2 regions of the Streptomyces sp. NPDC004542 genome follow, and region 2 is predicted to be linked to the other one. Evidence: riboswitches for the same ligand, from Rfam matches in the RefSeq annotation. Region 2 holds a riboswitch; the other holds the start of a gene.

Region 1 (5,348 bases), on a different contig from region 2:
CTCCTTGATGCCGGCCGCGACGGCGCGGACGAGGCGGGTGGCCAGACCCCGGCCGCGATACGCCGGGTCGGTGCACACGGCGCTGATCTCGGTCCAGCCGGGTGGATGGAGGCGTTTGCGGACAATTTCGCCCGCTTCGTGCGGCACGGCGCGATCGACGGCTTCAACGTCAGCCGTACCTCATCCCCGACGGCCTCGACGACATCGTCGACCTGCTCGTCCCGGAACTGCAGGAACGCGGGATCTACCCCACCGAGTACATCGGTACGACGCTCCGCGACCACCTCGGTCTGCGCGAACCCCTCACGCACCGGTCCGCGCGGGACCGACGGCAGGCTGGCTGAGCACCGGGATGGCCCTTCCACTCAGGACTGAGTACACATGACTGACAAGAAGCTGTCACACACGGACCGGAATGCGGGTTCGACAGACGCCCGTTCTGACTGACATGACTGTTGGAGTAGCGCTCAACGCGTCCGACGCGCCGAACCAGGTCGACGCCACCGTGCAACTGGCCCAGGAGGCCGCGGGCGCCGGTCTGCGGTCGGCCTGGTTCGGGCAGACCTTCGGCGCGGACTCACCCCAGCTCGCGGCGATCGTCGGACGCGAGGTGCCAGGACTGCGGGTCGGCACCTCCGCGATCCCCGTCGTCGGCCGCCACCCGCTGCTGGTCTCCAGCCAGGCCCAGACCGCCCAGGCCGCGACCCACGGCCGCTACCACCTAGGCCTGGCCCTGGGCACAAAACTGCTGAAGGAGACCGGCTTCGGCCTCCCCTTCGAACGCCCCATCGCCCGGCTGCGTGAATTCCTCACCGCCCTGCGGCAGTTGATCGAGACCGGCACGGCCGACTTCCACGGCGCACTGCTCACCGCGACCACCCCGGTCCCGGCGCGGGTACCGGGTGCCGAGAGCGGTGTCCCCCTGCTGGTCGCCGCGATGGGGCCGCAGGCGCTGCGGGTCAGCGGTGAGCTGGCGGACAGGATCCTGCCCTACCTGGCGGGACCGCGCGCCCTGGAGGAACACATCGTGCCCGCCCTGACCGCCGCGGCCGAGGCCGCCGGTCGTCCCGCGCCCAGGATCGTGGCCCTGGTGCCCGGCGTGTTCACCGACGACGTGGAGGCGGTGCGGGCCAAGGCCACCGAGAACCTCGCGTTCTACGAACAGATCCCGTCCTACGCGCGGGTCATCGAACTCTCCGGCGGCCGGCGAGCTGCCGACCTGGCCGTGATCGACGACGAGAAGACCGTCGGAGCCGAGATACGCCGTTACCGCGATGCCGGCGCCACCGAGGTCGTGTTCTCGGGCACCGAGATCGCGGGAGAAGCCGACCGCCGACGCACCTGGCCGCTCCTCGGCGAACTGGCCCGCTGAGCACGCCGGTCGGACCGACGGCCCGACCGGCCCCCCTGCACCCCCGTGACGAAGGAGAACCCATGACCACCGAGGCCACCACGACCGACTTCCGTGCCTTCACCGAGAACTGGCTGGAGTGGTACCGCGCCCAAGAGGCCAGGCTCGCCGGCCCGCACGGGTTCCTGGCGATCACCGGCCTGCACTGGCTCGACGACCGGCCCCAGCGCTTCCCGGACGCGCCCGGTGCGTGGCGTACAGGCCCCGACGGGGTCGTCGTAAACCTCGACGACGGCGAGGAGCTGGTCGTCGACGGAACGCCGGTCCACGGTGAACACCACTTCGGCGTGCTTCCCGAACGCGGCGGTGTCGACGCGGTCTGGGGAGACGCCGTCATCGAGGTCGCCAAGCGCGGCGGCAACGACATCGTGCGCCCCCGGCACCCGGACGCGCCGCTGCGCACGGCCTTCACCGGAACGCCCGCCTACGCCCCCGACCCGCGCTGGGCCGTGACGGGCCGCTACATCCCCTTCGACACGCCACGGCCGACCACCGTGGGCGCCGCGGTCGAGGGCCTTGAGCATGTGTACGACGCTCCGGGCAGGGTCGAGTTCGAGCTGGACGGGCAGCAGCTGTCGCTGACCGCGTTCCCCGGCCCTGGTGCGGGCCGGCTGATGGTGCTGTTCACCGACGCGACCTCCGGGGTCACCACCTACGCCGCCAACCGGGCCCTCGCCCTGGAGCCGCCCGCCGCCGACGGCAAGGTCGTCCTGGACTTCAACCGCGCCACCAACCTGCCGTGCGCCTACACGGACCTGGCCACCTGCCCGCTGCCCCCGGCCGAGAACCGGCTGCCGGTGGCGATCGAGGCCGGCCAGAAGATCCCCCGCGAGCGCGGCGGTTCCTGAGCCGGACCCGGTGCCGGCCCGACTGCCCCTGCAGCGCGTCGCTTTGCGGCATTGACGTACGACAAGAGCCCTCCGTACGATCACGAACGGCATTGAGTGTCAGCGTCAAGCCCTGGCTCGCTGACCGGCAACCCTACCGCGCGGTGGGGTGCTCCAGGTGAAAGCCCGGCGGGATCACCGAGGATCCCCGCAAGCGCGTGGCCCCGTGACCGGGGCCGGAAATGTGGAGGACCGGCATGCGGCACGGTGGTGACCTCAGCGCCCGCTTCGCCGGCGCCACCGTGTTCTCCCGGCTCTCGCGTCGGCGCCACATCGACCTCAAGCGCTCGACCAGCTGCCTCTGTCAGGCCTGACGGCCCCTTCCGCCGCCGGTCGTAGTCCGGCACGCACCGGCCGTCACCGCACCGCCTGCGGCTGACCCCCGCTCCGCCCTGATCCCTGTCTGCACAGCGCTTCCCCGCCACCGGTCTTGTACCGGCGGGGGCCGCACGCCCATGCACGTTCGTGCCTTGTACGGCGCCTTCTTGCCTGGTGACACGAGTAGGAGAACCCTCCGTGAACGCGCTTCCGGCTTTCAGAGCCCCCCGCTGGGCGCCCCTCGCCGCCCTGCTGACCACCAGTGTTCTGCTGACCGCCTGCGGTTCGGGCGACGACTCCAGTAGCGGAAGCAGCCGGCCGAAGTCCGGTGGCACCCTGACCTTCGCGGTGGGTTCCGACGCCGGCTGCGTGGATCCACAGCAGGTCGGCAGCAACGAGAGCATCTACTCGGTGCGCCAGACCGTGGACTCCCTGACCGACCAGGACCCCAGGACCGGCAAGATCGTGCCGTGGCTCGCCAAGAGCTGGGACATCAACGCCGACGCCACGGAGTTCACCTTCCATCTGCGCTCGGGCGTCACCTTCAGCGACGGCTCCCGGCTGACCGCGCAGGTGGTCAAGGACAACTTCGACGCGGTGCCGAAGCTCGGCGCCCTCGGGGTCCTCGCCCAGGGCTATCTCAGCGGCGTCAAGAGCACCACCGCAGTGGACCCGCTCACCGTCAAGGTGACCTTCAAGGAGCCCAACGCCCAGTTCATTCAGGCGACTTCGACCCACTCGTTGGGCATCGAGTCGTCGGCGAGCGTGAAGAAGACCCCGCAGCAGAAGTGCAGCGACGGTGTGATCGGGTCGGGGCCGTTCGTGCTCAAGCAGTACGTCCAGAACCAGTCGATCACTCTGGCCAGGCGCACCGGCTACGACTGGGGCTCCTCGCTGTGGTCCAAGCAGGGCGAGGCCTACCTGGACAAGCTGATCTTCAAGGTCGTCCCCGAGGCGGGGGTGCGGGCCGGCAGCCTCCAGTCCGGGCAGGTGGACGCGATCAGCAGCGTCGGCAAGGCCAACGAGGCGGCGCTCGGGGGCGGTCAGGTCACCTTGCTGCGCCGGGCCAACCCCGGCGTGGTCTTCGGGCTCGGCGTCAACAACTCGCGGCCGCTGCTGAAGGACGTGAAGGTGCGTCAGGCGATCCTGGCGGCCATCGACCGCAAGCAGATCACCGACACCGTGTTCCCGACCGGCACCCAGCCGGCGACCAGCGTCCTGGCGCACACCACGCCCGACTACACCGACCTCTCCTCGGGCCTCGCCTTCGACGCGGCCAAGGCGAAGTCCGCGCTGGAAGCGGCCGGTTGGAAAGCCGGCAGTGACGGCATACGCGCCAAGGACGGCAAGAAGCTGAGCCTGACCATCAGCTGGTTCCCCAACGCTGCCACCAACCAGCCCGCACTGGAGCTGGTCCAGCAGCAGCTGAAGGCCGTCGGGATCGACGTGGTACTCAAGCAGGGTCAGGTCAGTCAGTTCGCCACCACGCTCCAGGGCGGTGACTTCGACCTGGTGTGGAGCAACGTGACCCGCTCCGACCCGGACATCCTGCGTACCTCCTTCTCCACCCAGCTGGCCAACTTCTACCGCCTGCCCGCCACTTCCCTGGACGCGGCGCTGTCCGGCCAGGCCGCGACCACGGACACCGCCAAGCGCGAGCAGCTGGTGGACGAGGCGCAGAAGCTGATCGTGCAGAACGCGTACAACGTTCCGGTGGTGGAACTCCAGACCCAGCTGGCCGTGTCGAAGAAGGTGCACAGCCTCGACTTCGACTCGGGCAGCCGCATCCAGTTGCACGACACCTGGATCGGCTAGCGCATGCGCCGCTATGTGATCAAGCGACTGGCGCAGGCGGTCGGGGTGCTGTGGGCGGCGTACACGGTGTCGTTCCTGGTGCTGAACTGGCTGCCCGGTGACCCGGTCACCGCGATGGCCGGTGCCGGGATGGACTCGGGGGACGTCGACCCGGCCCGGCTGGCCGCGCTGCGGCACGAGTACGGCTTCGACAAGCCGGTGCTGGTGCAGTACGCCGACTATCTGGGACGGGCGGTGCGCGGAGACTTCGGCGACTCGGTCGCCACCGGCCGTCCGGTCACCTCGACCCTGGCCGACGCGCTGCCGCAGACCTTACAACTGACCAGTGCCGCCCTGCTGTTGTCGGTGCTGCTCGGCGGTGGTCTGGCGGTGCTGGCGACGTACACCTCCCGGCGATGGCTGCGGCAGCTCCTGCTGTCGCTGCCCCCTCTGGGGGTGTCCGTCCCGACGTTCTGGGTGGGTCTGCTGCTCGTCGAGGCGTTCTCCTTCCGGCTGCACTGGTTCCCGGCGTTCGGCAACGACGGGCTGAAGGGGCTGGTCCTGCCGGCCCTGACGCTGGCGGTCCCGACCGGCGCACAGGTCGCCCAGGTGCTCGCCAAGAGCCTGCTCACCGCGCTGGACCAGGCGTATGTGGAGACCGCGCGGGCCAAGGGCGCCGGCCGGTGGCGGGTGCATCTGCGGCACGCGCTGCGCAACGCGTCCCTGCCGGCGCTGACGGTCGTCGGCCTGCTGGTCGGGCAGCTGATCGCCGGTTCGGTGGTCGTCGAGACGGTGTTCTCCCGCGACGGCCTCGGGCGCGTGACCGCGGCGGCGGTCACCTCCCAGGACATCCCGGTGGTCCAGGGGGTGGTGGCCTTCGGGGCGCTGATCTTCGTGACGACGAACCTGGTCATCGACCTGGTCTATCCGCTGCTGGA
Region 2 (13,764 bases):
GAGACCGAGTCGGAACCGTACGTCCGCCTTGCGTCCCTGCGACAGCTGCACCAGGTCATGGCCGACATGAACACGGCACGCAGCCTGGCGGACACACTGCAGACCGTCGCGGACGGCGTCGTCAACGCCCTCGGGTACGAGATGGCGGCCGTGAACCTGGTACGCCCCGACGGCGACCTCGTGGTCGCCGCCTTCGCCGGCAACTCCGCCGCCGAAGCCCTCATCACCGGCCGCGTCGGCTCCCGCGCCTCCTGGGACCGCCGCCTGGGCATGGGCGAGGCCTGGGGCGACCTGCGCTTCATACCGCACACCGAGGGCTGGGTGCTGGACGACGACGACGTCCCCCAGTGGTTCACGGACGGCCCCGCCCCGCGCTTCGAGGACGAGTGGCACCCCTCCGACCGGCTCTTCGCGCCCATGTACACGCCCGGCGGACCGGGCGGTCCCTGCGGCGAGCTGCTCGGCGTGCTCTCCGTGGACCGGCCGCGCAACGGCCGCCGGCCCGGCGCCTGGGGTCGCGAGGCCCTCCAGATGTACGCGTTCCAGGCCGCCATCGCGATCAGCAACGCCCGGCTCAGGGCCAACATGCAGCGCGCCCTGGTCCGCCTGGAACGCGAGCAGCAGGCCCTGCGCGCCAGCGAGGAAAGCTTCCGGCAGGCGTTCGAGTACGCCCCCTCCGGCATGGCCATCGCCGAGATGGGCGGCGACCAGCACGGCCGGATCCTGCGCACCAATGACGCCCTGTGCCGCCTGCTGGGCCGCCCCGCCTCCGCGATGCGCCGCTACGCCTTCTCCGACCTCGTCCATCCCGAGGACATAGGCACCCTGCTCCGGACCTCCGCCGAGGGCGGCCGCGCCGAGCTGCGCCTCGGCCGCCGCGACGGCACGTACGTCTGGGTCTCCCTGCGCAACAGCGTCGTCGCGGACGCCGCCGACGGCCCCCGCTTCCTGCTCACCCACGTCGAGGACATAGAGGAGCGCAAGCGCCGCGAGCTCCAGCTCGCCCACCGCGCCTCCCACGACTCCCTGACCGGCCTGCCGAACTCCGCCGAGCTGCGCTCCCGCCTCTCGGCCCGCCTCTGTCAGCGGCCCACCCAGCCCGGCGCGCTGGAGTCGCTGGACGCGGCCTACGGCCACCCCGCCTTCGACCCGCCCGGCCACGCCTTCGACTTCACGCAGAACGCGGAGTCGTTCGACGGCTACGACCACCACGTGCACACCATCGCCCCCGAGGGCGAGCAGGACGACGGCACCAAGGGTCTCGCGGTCCTCTTCTGCGACCTCGACGGCTTCAAGTCGATCAACGACCGGTTCGGGCACAACGCGGGCGACGCCGTCCTCGTCGAGGTCGCCCGCCGCCTCGGCAGGGCCGTGCGGGACGGCGACACGGTGGCCCGGCTCGGCGGCGACGAGTTCGTGATCCTCGCCGACGGACTCGGCAAGGCCGACGCCCAGGACCTGGCGGTACGCCTGCGCAACGAGATCATCCAGCCGATCCGGGCCGAGGGCCGGGCCGTCCGGGTGGGCGCCAGCTTCGGCATCGGATGGGCACACTGTGGAATGACGGCGGACGAAGTGTTGAAGTCCGCTGACGAACGGATGTACGTCGAGAAACGATCTCGTCCCAAACAGCACCGACGGGCCGGTTGATCCCCAGGTCAGCGGGTCGATGCGACGGGAGTCACCTGTTTGGGTCACACGGAGCGGGTAGGCTCGCCCTTCTCACCATGTACCGCATCCACCCGCACCTGTTGAGGAGTACCAAGGGATGAGCCCCGGCGAAAACGGCCCGAGCACGCCCGAGGACGACGACCCGTTCGGCTATCTGTACGCCGACGGGCAGGCCAGGGGCGCCCAGCCACCGTCCGGCGGCGGTTACGGCTACCCGAACTCGGTCAGCAGAGTGCGAGCGGTCGGCGAGCGTACGTACGGCGGCCAGCAGGCGCAGTACGGCCAGGCCGCCCCGCAGCAGGGCGGCTACGGCCAGCCGAACGCCGCCGCCTACCAGGCGCCGGAGACCTTCCCGGGCGGCGCGCCGACCACCCAGCAGCCGATGCCCGGCGGCGGGTCCGGCGGCGGCCGGGGCCGCGGCCCGAACACCAAGGGCCTGCTGATCGGCGCGGTCGCGGTGGTCGCCGCGGTCGTCGTCGGCATCGGCATCGCCATGCTGAACGGCAACTCGGACGAGGACAAGAAGGCCGGCGACGAGACCTCCGCCGCGCCGACCCAGTCCCAGAGCACCAAGCCCAGCCCGTCCAGCAGCGGTTCGGGGAACTCGGCAGACCTCCCCACGACCGACGCGAAGGCCCTGCGGCTGGACGGCGGAGCGACCACGGCCTCGGACGTCGAGGGCGCGAAGGCCGACGGCGGCTTCTACGTGTCCGGCTTCAACCAGACCGGCGCGTCCCTCACCTGGAACGTGAGTGACATCCCCGCCGCGGGCAAGTACACGCTGTTCGTCACCTACGGCGTGCCCGGCAAGGACGCCAACGCCACCCTCACGGTCAACGACAAGGCCCAGAACCGCCCGCTCAACCTGGCGAACTTCGCCCATGGTCCAGAGGGTGACTATAAGAAGGGCTGGACCAACACCTACGCGGACATCACCCTCGACAAGGGCACCAACACCGTCAAGATCTCCTGCGAGCAGGGCAACCAGTGCGACGTCAACTTCGACCAGCTCTGGCTGAAGCCGGGCTGGAAGTAGCCCGCGGCTCTCGGGCCGCACTGGCCTCGCAGGTCACCGCCACTCGCCCCACCAGCTCCTCGTAAGCCGCCCGGTCGAACTCTCCCGCCGCCGGGGCCGTCACGGTCGCCGTCGACAGGGCGACCGCGCGGGTCAGGCGGTCCGGCCAGCACAGGCCCTCCACCAGCCCGGACAGCAGGCCCGCGACGGCCGAGTCGCCGGCGCCGGCCGGGTTGCCGTGGACGCGGGCGGGCGGGGTGGCCCGCCAGCGGCCCTCGGGGGTGTGCGCCAGCAGGCCGTCGGCGCCCAGGGAGGCGACGACCGCGTGGGCGCCGCGCCGCCGGGCGTCCTGGGTGGCACGCAACGGCTCGTGGGAGCCGGTGAGTTCGGCCAGCTCCTCGGCGTTCGGCTTGACCAGGTCCGGGCGGGCCGCCACCCCGCGCCGCAGCGGTTCCCCGTCGGTGTCCAGCAGGACGGGGACGCCGGCGGCCCGGGCGCTGCGTATCAGCCCGGCGTACGCGCCCACCGGCACCCCCGGCGGCAGGCTGCCGCACAGGGCGACCGCCGACGCCGAGGCCAGCAGCCGCCCGTAGATGTTCTGGAAGGCGGCCCACTCGGCCGGGGTGACGTGCGGGCCGGGCTCGTTCAACTGGGTCGTGTCGCCGGTCAGTTCGTCGACGACGGCGACGGTGCGCCGGGTGGCCCCGCCGACCGGCACCAGCCGGTCCACCAGGCCCGGGGTGTCCGCCAGCCGCTCCCGGACCGCGCGCCCCGTGTCGCCGCCCGCGAATCCGGTGGCCGTCACCTCGTGTCCGAGGGCCGCGAGCACCCGCGCCACGTTCACGCCCTTGCCGCCCGGCCGTTCGACGACCTCCTGGACGTGGTGGGAGGCGTGCGGACGCAGGGTCCGTACGCGATAGGTGATGTCGAGAGCGGTGTTCAGTGTGACCGTCAGGATCACTCGGGCCGGCCTCCCCCCAGGGCGTGACACGTGTATTCCGTTTCCAAAAGCCAGATCATGCCAAACAGACGGCGACCGGCCCAGTCCGCGGGACCGGCCACCGCCTCCCGGCCCGGGGACGGATCAACCCAGTCGTGGATCGACCACCCATTCACCCCGGCGCATCACGCCCTTGAGGTCGAACTCCTCGTCCAGCAGCACCAGGTCGGCGTACTTGCCGGGTTCCAGGGAGCCGACGCGGTCGTCCAGGCCCAGCAGCCGGGCCGGGTTGGCGGACAGGGCGGCCACCACGTCCCGCACCGGCAGCCGGTCGACCGTCACCGCCCGCTTGAACGCACGGTCCAGGGTCAATGTCGAACCCGCGATGGCGCCGCCCTCCACCAGCCGGGCCACCCCCTCGCGGACCTCGACCTCCAGCGGGCCGAGCAGGTAGCGGCCGTCCCCGGTCCCGGCCGCGTCCATCGCGTCCGTGATGAACGCGACCCGCTCGGCGCCCGCGTGACGGAACGCCAGTTCCAGCGCGGCCGGGTGCAGATGCGTGCCGTCGTTGATCAGCTCGACCGTGACCCGCTCGTCCTGGAGCAGGGCGGCGACCGGGCCGGGGGAGCGGTGACCGAGGACGGGCATCGCGTTGAAGAGGTGGGTGGCGACCGTCGCGCCCGCGTCGATCGCCGCGACCGTCTGCTCGTACGTGGCGTCCGTGTGCCCGACCGCCGCGATCACGCCGTGCTCGGCCAGCAGCCGTACGGAGTCGATGCCGCCCGGGAGTTCGGTGGCGAGGGTGACCATCTTCGCCTGTCCGCGCGCCGCGTCGACGAGCCTGCGGACCTCGGCCGGGTCGGGGTCGCGCAGCAGGTCCGCGGAGTGCGCGCCCTTGCGGCACGGTGAGATGAACGGGCCCTCGAAGTGGATGCCGGCGATGTCGCCCTGCTCGGCCAGTTCGCTCAGCAGCCCCGCCTGCCGGGCCAGGAAGTCCGTCCCGCCGGTGACGGTGGAGGCGACCGTCGTGGTCGTGCCGTGGCGGCGGTGGGCGCGGACGGCTTTCAGCACCTCGTCCGCCGGCCCGGAGAAGGAGGCTCCGCCGCCGCCGTGGTTGTGCAGGTCGACGAAGCCGGGGACCAGCCAGTGGCCGCTGACGTCGACGACCTCCGCGTCCGGGCGGGCACCGGCCGCGATCCGGCCGTCCTCGACGATCACGCGCCCGTCGGACACGGTCCCGGTGGGCAGCACCACCCGGGCGCCGGCGAGAACCTTGGTGGGGGGCATCAGGCGGTTACCTCCGAGGGGGCAGTGGTTGCGTCGAGGAGATCCCGGGCGAGCAGCCCCGCGCCCAGGCACCCGGCGGTGTCCCCGAGGGCCGCGGGGACGACGGACGGCAGCTTCTGGAAGGTGACGCGCCGCCGGACGGCCTGCCTGAGCGGGGTGAACAGGGTTGCCCCGGCACCGGCGAGCCCGCCGCCGATGATCAGCGTGCGCGGGTCCAGCAGGGTGAGCGCGGTGACCAGGCCGTCGGCCAGCGCGTCCACGGCCTCCTGCCAGACCCGGACGGCGTTCGGATCGCCGGACGTGACGGCCCGCGCGCAGTCGGCCGCGTCCGCTTCCGGGGTGCCGGAGGCCGCGGCCCAGGCCGCGCCGACCGCGGCCGCGGACGCGTACCGCTCCAGGCAGCCGCGCTGTCCGCAGGGGCAGGGGAGGCCGCCGGGCCGTACGACGATGTGGCCGATCTCGCCCGCGAAGCCGTGCGCGCCCGACTCCACCCGGCCGTCGAGGCCGATGGCGCCGGCGACCCCGGTGCCCAGCGCGACGAAGAGGAACCGGTCGGCGCCCCGGCCCGCGCCGGTGCGGCCCTCGGCGAGGCCGCCGGTGCGCACGTCGTGGCCGAGGGCGACCGGGACGCCGAGCCGGTCGGCCAGCAGGTCCCGCAGGGGCACGTCGCGCCAGCCGAGGTTGGCCGCGTAGACGGCGAACCCGTGGACCTCGTCGACGATTCCGGGGACGGCGAGGCCGGCCGCGGCGGCCGGTTCACCGAACCGCTCCTCGCCGTGGGCGCGCAGGTCGGCGGCGAAGCCGAGGACGGCCTCGACCACCGCGTCGGGCCCGCGCTCGCGGCCCGTCGCCCGGCGGTCCTGGTGGAGCAGTTCGCCGTCCGGGCCGATCAGGGCGGCCTTCATCCCGGTACCGCCGACGTCGAGGGCGATGACATGTCTCACGGGGGACAGTGTGGCCCGCGGACCCGCGAGAGGTCTAGTCCACTCGCGTGGTGTAGACACTGACCAGTGCAGTTATTGAACGATGAATCAGCAGGGTTTGGGGCAACAGCAGTGGATCGTCGTACGGCAGGAACGATCGCGGCGGTCGCCGCACTGGGCATGACCGCGGTCCTCGGTGGCTGCGGGAGCACCGGACCGTCCGATGTGACTCTGAGACTCGTCGCGGCCGACTACGGCGACTCGACGGCGGGCAGCTCCAAGAAATACTGGGACGAGCTGACCAAGGAGTACGAGGCCAAGCACTCCGGCGTGAAGATCGACGTCACCGTGTACTCCTGGAACGACGTCGACCGCAAGGTCAACGAGATGGTCACCGCCGGCCGGGCGCCCGACCTGGCGCAGATCGGCGCCTACGCCGACTACGCCGCCGCGGGCAAGCTGTACGACGTCTCCGACCTGCTCTCCATCCCCGTACAGGCCGACTTCGTCTCCCAGCTCGCCAAAGCCGGCCGGTGGAAGCACACGCAGTACGGCATGCCCTTCGCCGCGTCCACGCGCGTGCTCTTCTACAACAAGACCCTCTTCGCCAAGGCCGGCCTCACCCCGCCCAGCACCTGGAGCGAACTCGCGTCCGACGCGGAGAAGCTCAAGGCGAAGGGCGTGAAGTACCCCTACGCGCTGCCCCTCGGCCCCGAGGAGGCACAGGCCGAGACCATGCAGTGGCTGCTCAGCGGGGGCGGCGGCTACACCGACGACATCGGCGGCTACGCCCTCACCTCCGTGCAGAACGCCGACACCCTCACCTGGCTCAAGGACGACCTCGTCGGCAAGGGCCTGACCGGTCCGGTCGCCCCCGGCAAGCTCAACCGCGCCGACGCGTTCGCCGCGTTCACCGACGGGCAGGTCGGCATGATCGACGGCCACCCCGCCCTGATCCAGCAGGCCGAGAAGAAGGGCGTGGAGTTCGGCACCGTGCCGATGCCGGGCCGGACGGCGCCGGCCAAGGCGTCCTTCGGCGTCGCCGACTGGATGATGGCCTTCAAGCAGAACGGCCACGCCGAGCAGGTGGGCGACTTCCTCGACTTCGTCTACAGCGAGAAGAACGTCCTCGACTTCTCCCGCCGCTACGGGCTGCTGCCCGTCACCACCTCCGCGTCGGACATCATGGCCGACTCGTCCCGGGACAAGGCGCTGCGGCCCTTCCTCTCGGAACTGCCCACCTCCGAGCTCTACCCCTTCGGCAAGACCTCCTGGGCCGCGGTCAGCGCCGACATCAAGAAGACCATCGGCCAGGCGGTCGCCCCCGGCGGCAACCCCTCCGCCATCCTCAGCCGGCTCCAGACGTCGGCCACCGAGGCGGAGAGCAGCGCCCAGAACTGAGGCGCTGTCGGTGCCCCGCGCTACCGTTCGGGACATGGAACGGGACCGGCTCGGCCGACGCGAACAGGACATCCTCGCGCTGGAGCGCCGGGGCTTCACGGGCCCCGGCGCCAAGGAGCGGGCGATACGCGAGGAACTGGGCCTGGCCCCCGTCCGCTACTACCAACTCCTCAACGCCCTCCTCGACGACGCACGGGCCCTGGCCCACGACCCGGTCACGGTCAACCGCCTGCGCCGGATCCGGGACGCCCGCCGCTCGGAGCGGTGACGGCCGCCGCGCGGGGCCGGCGCGCGCGACGCTCCCAGGAGTGCATCCCGGGTTGCGTGGATAGGGTCGGTCCATGGGCATCGACACGACGGACCCCACGGACCCGGACAACCCCCTGGACGGACTGCCGGCCCCCGCCACCCAGGCCGGACGGGACGGGCTGCGCGCGCTGCTCACCCGGCCCCGCTCCGCGGTGATCGGCCTCGACTTCGACGGGACGCTGGCCCCGATCGTCGCGGACCCCGACCAGGCCCGCGCCCACCCGGAGGCCGTCCCCGCGCTCGCCGCGCTCGCCCCGAAGGTGGCCTCCGTCGCCGTGGTCACCGGCCGCCCGGCCGGCGTCGCGGTGCGGTACGGCGGCTTCGCGGGCGTCCCCGGCCTGGAGCACCTCGTCGTCCTCGGCCACTACGGCGCCGAACGCTGGGAGGCCGTCACCGGCGACGTCAGCGCCCCCGCACCGCACCCCGGCGTCACCGCCGTCCGCGCCGAACTGCCGGGCTTCCTCGACCGCATCGGCGCCTGGCACGGCACCTGGATCGAGGAGAAGGGGCGCGCCCTCGCCGTGCACACCCGCCGCGCCGACGACCCGCAGGCCGCCTTCGAGGCCCTGCGCGAACCCCTCACCGACCTCGCCACCCGCAACGGCCTGATCGTCGAGCCCGGCCGCATGGTCCTCGAACTCCGCCCGCCCGGCATGGACAAGGGCGTCGCCCTCCTGAAGTACGTCCGCGAAATCGGTGCCGGGTCGGTCCTCTACGCCGGCGACGACCTCGGCGACCTCCCGGCCTTCGCCGCCGTCGACAAACTCCGCTCCGAGGGCGTCCCCGGCCTCCTGGTCTGCAGCGGCAGCACAGAGGTCACGGAACTCGCGGAACGCGCCGACCTGGTGGTGGACGGCCCCGGGGGAGTCATGTCACTGCTACGGGGACTCGCGACGGCACTGGACTGACCACGGAAGGGCTCGCCGCCCCCGCCACCCGACCACCCGGCGTGGGCCGCGCTCGCACTCGACTCCTGCGGGTCCGCCGTGCGCCGCCCGCCTGCCGTCTGCCTGACCTCGGGCCGGCAGGTGCCGGCCGTCGCCCGCATCCGGTCGTCGGCCGTTCGGCCGTTCACGGCTGTCCGCCGCCCGGCCGCCTCCCGCCGGCCGCCCAGCGGGGGCCGCGCTCTCACCCGGCTGCCCGTCGCCCGCTGTCTGCCTGGCCTTCCCGCGTGCCGGCCGCACCTTGACTCGGCCGTCCGCCGTACGACTGGCCGGCCGCCGCCGGCCGTCAGCCGCCGCGGCCGCCCGCCCGGCGCCGGTCGGGCGGCCCGGTACGGCCGAGGCGCCGCAGGCGTCCGGCGTGGGTCAGGCATCCAGTGCGTGCAGCTGGTCCAGGAACCACTGGGTCGGCGGGAGTGCCGTGGCCGCGGCGGCGAGCCGCTTCGTGCGTTCCGTCCGTTCGCCGTCCGGCATGGTGAGCGCCTGGTGGAGGGCCTGGGCCGTGCCCGTGATGTCGTACGGGTTGACGGTGACCGCGTCCTCGCCGAGCTCCTCGTACGCGCCCGCCTCCCGCGACAGCACCAGGGCGCAGCCCGCGTCGGAGACGACCGGGACCTCCTTGGCGACCAGGTTCATGCCGTCCCGGATGGGGTTGACCAGGGCCACGTCGGCCAGCCGGTACGCGGCCAGGGAGCGGGCGAAGTCGTCCTTGACGTGCAGGACGACCGGCGTCCAGTCCGGCGTGCCGTAGGCGGAGTTGATCTCCTCCGCCACTCGCCGCACCTCGGCCGTGTAGTCGCGGTACACCGCGAGGTCCTGTCGCGAGGGGTAGGCGAAGGCCACGTGCACCACCCGCTCACGCCACTCGGGGTGGTCGTCGAGGAGCTGCCGGTAGGCCAGCAGCCCGCGCACGATGTTCTTCGACAGCTCGGTCCGGTCGACCCGGACGATCGTCTTCCGGGCCGCTCCGCCGGGCGCCGAACCGATCTCCGCCCGCAGTGCCGCCATCCGCTCTGCCACGTCCGGCCGGTGCGCCCGCTCGCGCAGGAAGTCCGCGTCCGCGCCGAGCCCGTGCACCCCGATGCGCGTGCCGGAGGGGATGCCGGGGCCGAGGACCGCGTGGCAGCAGGCGGTGAACGCGTCCGCCCAGCGCTGGGTGAGGAAGGCCGCCCGGTCCGCGCCCAGGATCCCGCCGAGCAGCTCGGCCGCGATGTCGTCGGGCAGGAGGCGGAAGTAGTCCGGCGGTGCCCACGGGGTGTGCGAGAAGTGGCCGATGCGCAGGTCGGGGCGGAGTCGGCGGAGCATCCGGGGGGCCAGGGCCAGGTGGTAGTCCTGGACGACCACGGCCGCGCCCTGCGCCGCCTCCTCGGCCAGGGCTTCGGCGAACGCCCGGTTGTAGGCCTCGTACGACGCCCACTGCCGCCGGAACTCCGCGTCGAAGACCGGCTCCAGCGGGGTCTGGTACAGCATGTGGTGGACGAACCACAGCGCCGAGTTCGCGATGCCGTTGTACGCGTCGGAGAAGACCGTCGCGTCGATGTCCAGCATCCGCACCTGCTGACCGCCGGTCTCGTCGACGGACAGCCGCCGGCCGCCGCCGGAGCGGCGCACGGCCTCCCGGTCGGCGTCGCTCAGCGCGGCGCACACCCACACCGCGTCCGTGTGCGGGCCGATGGCCGACAGCCCGGAGACCAGCCCGCCGCCGCCCCGTTTGGCGTGCAGCGAACCGTCCTGCCGGACCTCGTACGAAACCGGGCCGCGATTGGACGCGACCAGCACCTCAGCACCGTGCGTGGAAGCCATGAGTCTCAACCTAGCCCGGCCCGCAAACGCTCAAACGTACGTTCCCTCCCCCGCGCGGTGACACCGGCGGGATACGGACGGGATGCGGACGGGAATACGGGCGGGCTCAGGCCACCCGCCGTGCCGCGTACTCCGCGATCTCCACCATCGGCGGCCGTTCCTCCGTGTCCACGGAAAAGGTGCGCGGCTCGAAGCCGTCCTCGCCCCGCTCGAACTGGGTGAGGACGGGCCGGACGAGGTGACCGCGGGCCAGCCGGAGCTGGGCGGTGCGGTAGATGGCGGCGGCCATCCGGCCCAGCGCCTGCCCGTCCTGGTGGCGGTGTTTGCGCACCCCCACGTCCACCTGGGCGAGGGCGTCCAGGCCGACCAGGTGCAGCGCGTCGACCAGCATGCCGAGCTCCACGCCGTACCCGACCGGGAAGGGCAGCTGCTCCAGCAGGGAGCGGCGGGCCGCGTACTCCCCGCCGAGCGGCTGCACGAAGCCGGCCAGCTGCGGCCAGTGCATGTTCAGCAGCGGTCGCGCCATCAGCTCGGTGACCCGACCGCCCTGGCCCGCCGTGCCGCCGAGCGGACGGTCGTACATGCCCTTGACCAGGTCCACGCCCGGGTCGGTCAGCAGCGGGCCGACGATCCCCGAGACGAAGTCCGAGGAGAACTCCCTCAGGTCGGCGTCGATGAAACAGACGATGTCCCCGCTCGTGACCAGCAGCGACCGCCACAGGACCTCGCCCTTGCCGGGCAGGGCCGGTATCCGCGGCAGGACGGCGTCGCGGTGGACGACCCGGGCGCCCGCGGCGGCGGCCACCTCGGAGGTGCGGTCGGTGGACCCCGAGTCGACGACGACGATCTCGTCGACGAGCGGGGCCTGCTGCATGAGGTCGTGACGGATGATCGCGACGATGTCGCCGACCGTCCCCTCCTCGTTGAGCGCCGGCAGCACGACGCTGACCGACTGGCCCGTGCGCTGCTTGGCGGCCAGGATCTGGTGGAGGGGACGATCGGTCACGGACCAGGAGCGGGTGCCCAGCCAGCGCTCGACTTCTTCCAGCACGGTGCGCGGCTCCTCACTGTTTGTCTCGCGGTTCGGACGACTATCTCAACTGTCCCGGCCTTCGGTTACAGTCTTGAACAACGCGGATGACCATCGCATGTCCGAGGTCACCGCTGTTCACAACCGAATACCGCTCATCCAGAGGGGCAGAGGGACACGGCCCGATGAAGCCCCGGCAACCCTCCAGTCGGTTCTCGTACCGGTCGCTGTGCCAGCACAGCTGATCGTTCCGCGAGGCTCCCGGCTAGGGAAGGTGCCAAATCCGTCTCACGGCGAGATGCGTCGTGAGGAAGATGAGGAGAAAGGGCCTCGCCTCACATGGCTGTGCAGACTGTTGCAAGCACCACCGACTCCACCGTAGACCTCGGCCCCGCCGCCGCTCTGAGCTGTCGGGAGTGCGGCCACCGGGTGCCGCTCGGACCGGTCTTCGCCTGCGAGGAGTGTTTCGGCCCGCTCGAGATCGCCTACGACTTCTCGTCCTACGACACCGAGGAGCTCCGCAGGCGCATCGAGGCGGGCCCCGCGAACATCTGGCGCTACGCCCCGCTGCTGCCGGTCCCGGCCGACGTGGCGGACAAGCCGAACCTCAACCCCGGCTGGACCAAGCTCGTCAAGGCCGACAACCTGGCCCGCGAACTCGGCATCGAGCCGTCGCGCCTGTACGTGAAGGACGACTCCGGCAACCCGACGCACTCCTTCAAGGACCGGGTGGTCGCCCAGGCGCTGGAGGCGGCGCGCGCCTTCGGTTTCACCACCCTCTCCTGCTCCTCCACCGGCAACCTGGCCGGCGCGGTGGGCGCCGCCGCGGCCCGGGCGGGCTTCAGGTCCTGCATGTTCATCCCGCACGACCTGGAGCAGGGCAAGGTCGTCATGGCCGCGGTCTACGGCGGCGAGCTCGTCGGCATCGAGGGCAACTACGACGACGTGAACCGTTTCTGCTCCGAGCTGATCGGCGACCCGGCGGGCGAGGGCTGGGGCTTCGTCAACGTCAACCTGCGCCCGTACTACGCCGAGGGGTCCAAGACCCTGGCGTACGAGATCTGCGAGCAGCTCGGCTGGCGGCTGCCGGACCAGATCGTCGTGCCGATCGCCTCCGGTTCCCAGCTCACCAAGATCGACAAGGGTCTGCAGGAGCTGATCAAGCTCGGCCTGGTCGAGGACAAGCCGTACAAGATCTTCGGCGCCCAGGCCGAGGGCTGCTCGCCGGTGTCCACCGCGTTCAAGGCGGGCCACGACGTCGTGCGCCCGCAGAAGCCGAACACCATCGCCAAGTCCCTCGCCATCGGCAACCCGGCGGACGGGCCGTACGTCCTCGACATCGCGCGCCGCACGGGCGGCGCGGTGGAGGACGTGACGGACGAAGAGGTGGTGGACGCCATCAAGCTGCTGGCCCGCACGGAGGGCATCTTCGCCGAGACGGCGGGCGGGGTGACCGTCGGCGTCACCCGCAAGCTGATCAAGGACGGCCTCCTCGACCCGGCCGCGACGACCGTCGTCCTCAACACGGGCGACGGGCTGAAGACGCTGGACGCGGTGGCGGGCACCGGTCTGACCGCCACGATCCGTCCCACCCTCGATTCCTTCCGCCAGGCCGGCCTCGCCTAGGCGTCCCGCCCCGCTCACCCATCGGAGGTCACACCGCATGAGCGTCACCGTTCGTATCCCGACCATCCTGCGCACCTACACGGGCGGCCAGGCCGAGGTCCAGGCCGAGGGCGCGACCCTCGCCGACGTCATCGCCGACCTGGAGAAGAACCACACCGGCATCGCCGCCCGCGTCCTGGACGACCAGGGCAAGCTGCGTCGCTTCGTCAACGTGTACGTCAACGACGACGACGTGCGGTTCGAGCAGGGTCTGCAGACCGAGACCCCGGACGGCGCGGGCGTCTCCATCATTCCGGCCGTGGCCGGCGGCTGACCGAATGACCGAACATTACCGTCGGTAATGCGTAGCACCGAGAGTTCATCGAATTGCCCCCTCCGCGAGAGAAGCGGAGGGGGCAATTCAGTGTGGTTGAGCACGGTAGAGTTGGGGAACGCGCTCCCGGAACCCGGGGCAGGGCCCCCGGATTCGTATCGCACACCCGACAAGAAGTAGCCAAAGTGTGCGAACCTTTTGCGCCTTATGCAGCTTTTGTGGAGCCCGACTTGCCCAGAATTCAGCCGAATTTTTGGCAGATTCCCGACCGCTGCCGTCCAGATTTCTCGTCCGATTGACCTGTTGCAGACGGCAGTTGGACAGATACATTCGGCCGCGGTCGACGCGTTCCGGCGCACGCCCCCAGACCAGTTGGGGGGTGAGGTCTGACCCGGATCCGCGAAGTGTGGATCCGTGCAAGGGCCAGTAATAGGGGAGTTAGGCATGGCTCAGGGCACCGTCAAGTGGTTCAACGCGGAGAAGGGGTACGGCTTCATCGCGGTCG

Evidence for each region. A riboswitch is a leader RNA that binds a small molecule or an ion and turns the genes downstream of it on or off. The one in region 2 is predicted to bind S-adenosylmethionine.
Region 1: it holds a riboswitch for S-adenosylmethionine, as region 2 does, so the genes downstream of both, ABZX30_RS28640 (putative leader peptide) here and thrC (threonine synthase) in region 2, are expected to answer to the same signal.

The regions. Positions count from the first base shown of each region.
Region 1 covers NZ_JBEXLP010000070.1:20,502-25,849, reverse strand. The annotation lists partial or broken gene ABZX30_RS28660 (GNAT family N-acetyltransferase) at 1-117, opposite strand, end outside; partial or broken gene ABZX30_RS28655 (F420-dependent methylene-tetrahydromethanopterin reductase) at 118-344, shown strand; gene ABZX30_RS28650 (LLM class F420-dependent oxidoreductase) at 449-1,372, shown strand; gene ABZX30_RS28645 (DUF1684 domain-containing protein) at 1,435-2,259, shown strand; SAM riboswitch class IV at 2,348-2,461, shown strand; gene ABZX30_RS28640 (putative leader peptide) at 2,496-2,612, shown strand; gene ABZX30_RS28635 (ABC transporter substrate-binding protein) at 2,815-4,431, shown strand; gene ABZX30_RS28630 (ABC transporter permease) at 4,435-5,348, shown strand, end outside.
Region 2 covers NZ_JBEXLP010000002.1:141,740-155,503, reverse strand. The annotation lists gene cdgB (diguanylate cyclase CdgB) at 1-1,650, shown strand, start outside; gene ABZX30_RS02220 (carbohydrate-binding protein) at 1,769-2,707, shown strand; gene ABZX30_RS02215 (1-phosphofructokinase family hexose kinase) at 2,667-3,647, opposite strand; gene nagA (N-acetylglucosamine-6-phosphate deacetylase) at 3,771-4,913, opposite strand; gene ABZX30_RS02205 (ROK family protein) at 4,913-5,857, opposite strand; gene ABZX30_RS02200 (extracellular solute-binding protein) at 6,017-7,237, shown strand; gene ABZX30_RS02195 (DUF3263 domain-containing protein) at 7,272-7,505, shown strand; gene otsB (trehalose-phosphatase) at 7,579-8,454, shown strand; gene ABZX30_RS02185 (trehalose-6-phosphate synthase) at 8,854-10,290, opposite strand; gene ABZX30_RS02180 (glucosyl-3-phosphoglycerate synthase) at 10,397-11,341, opposite strand; SAM riboswitch class I at 11,473-11,641, shown strand; gene thrC (threonine synthase) at 11,660-12,946, shown strand; gene ABZX30_RS02170 (ubiquitin-like small modifier protein 1) at 12,984-13,259, shown strand; gene ABZX30_RS02165 (cold-shock protein) at 13,704-13,764, shown strand, end outside.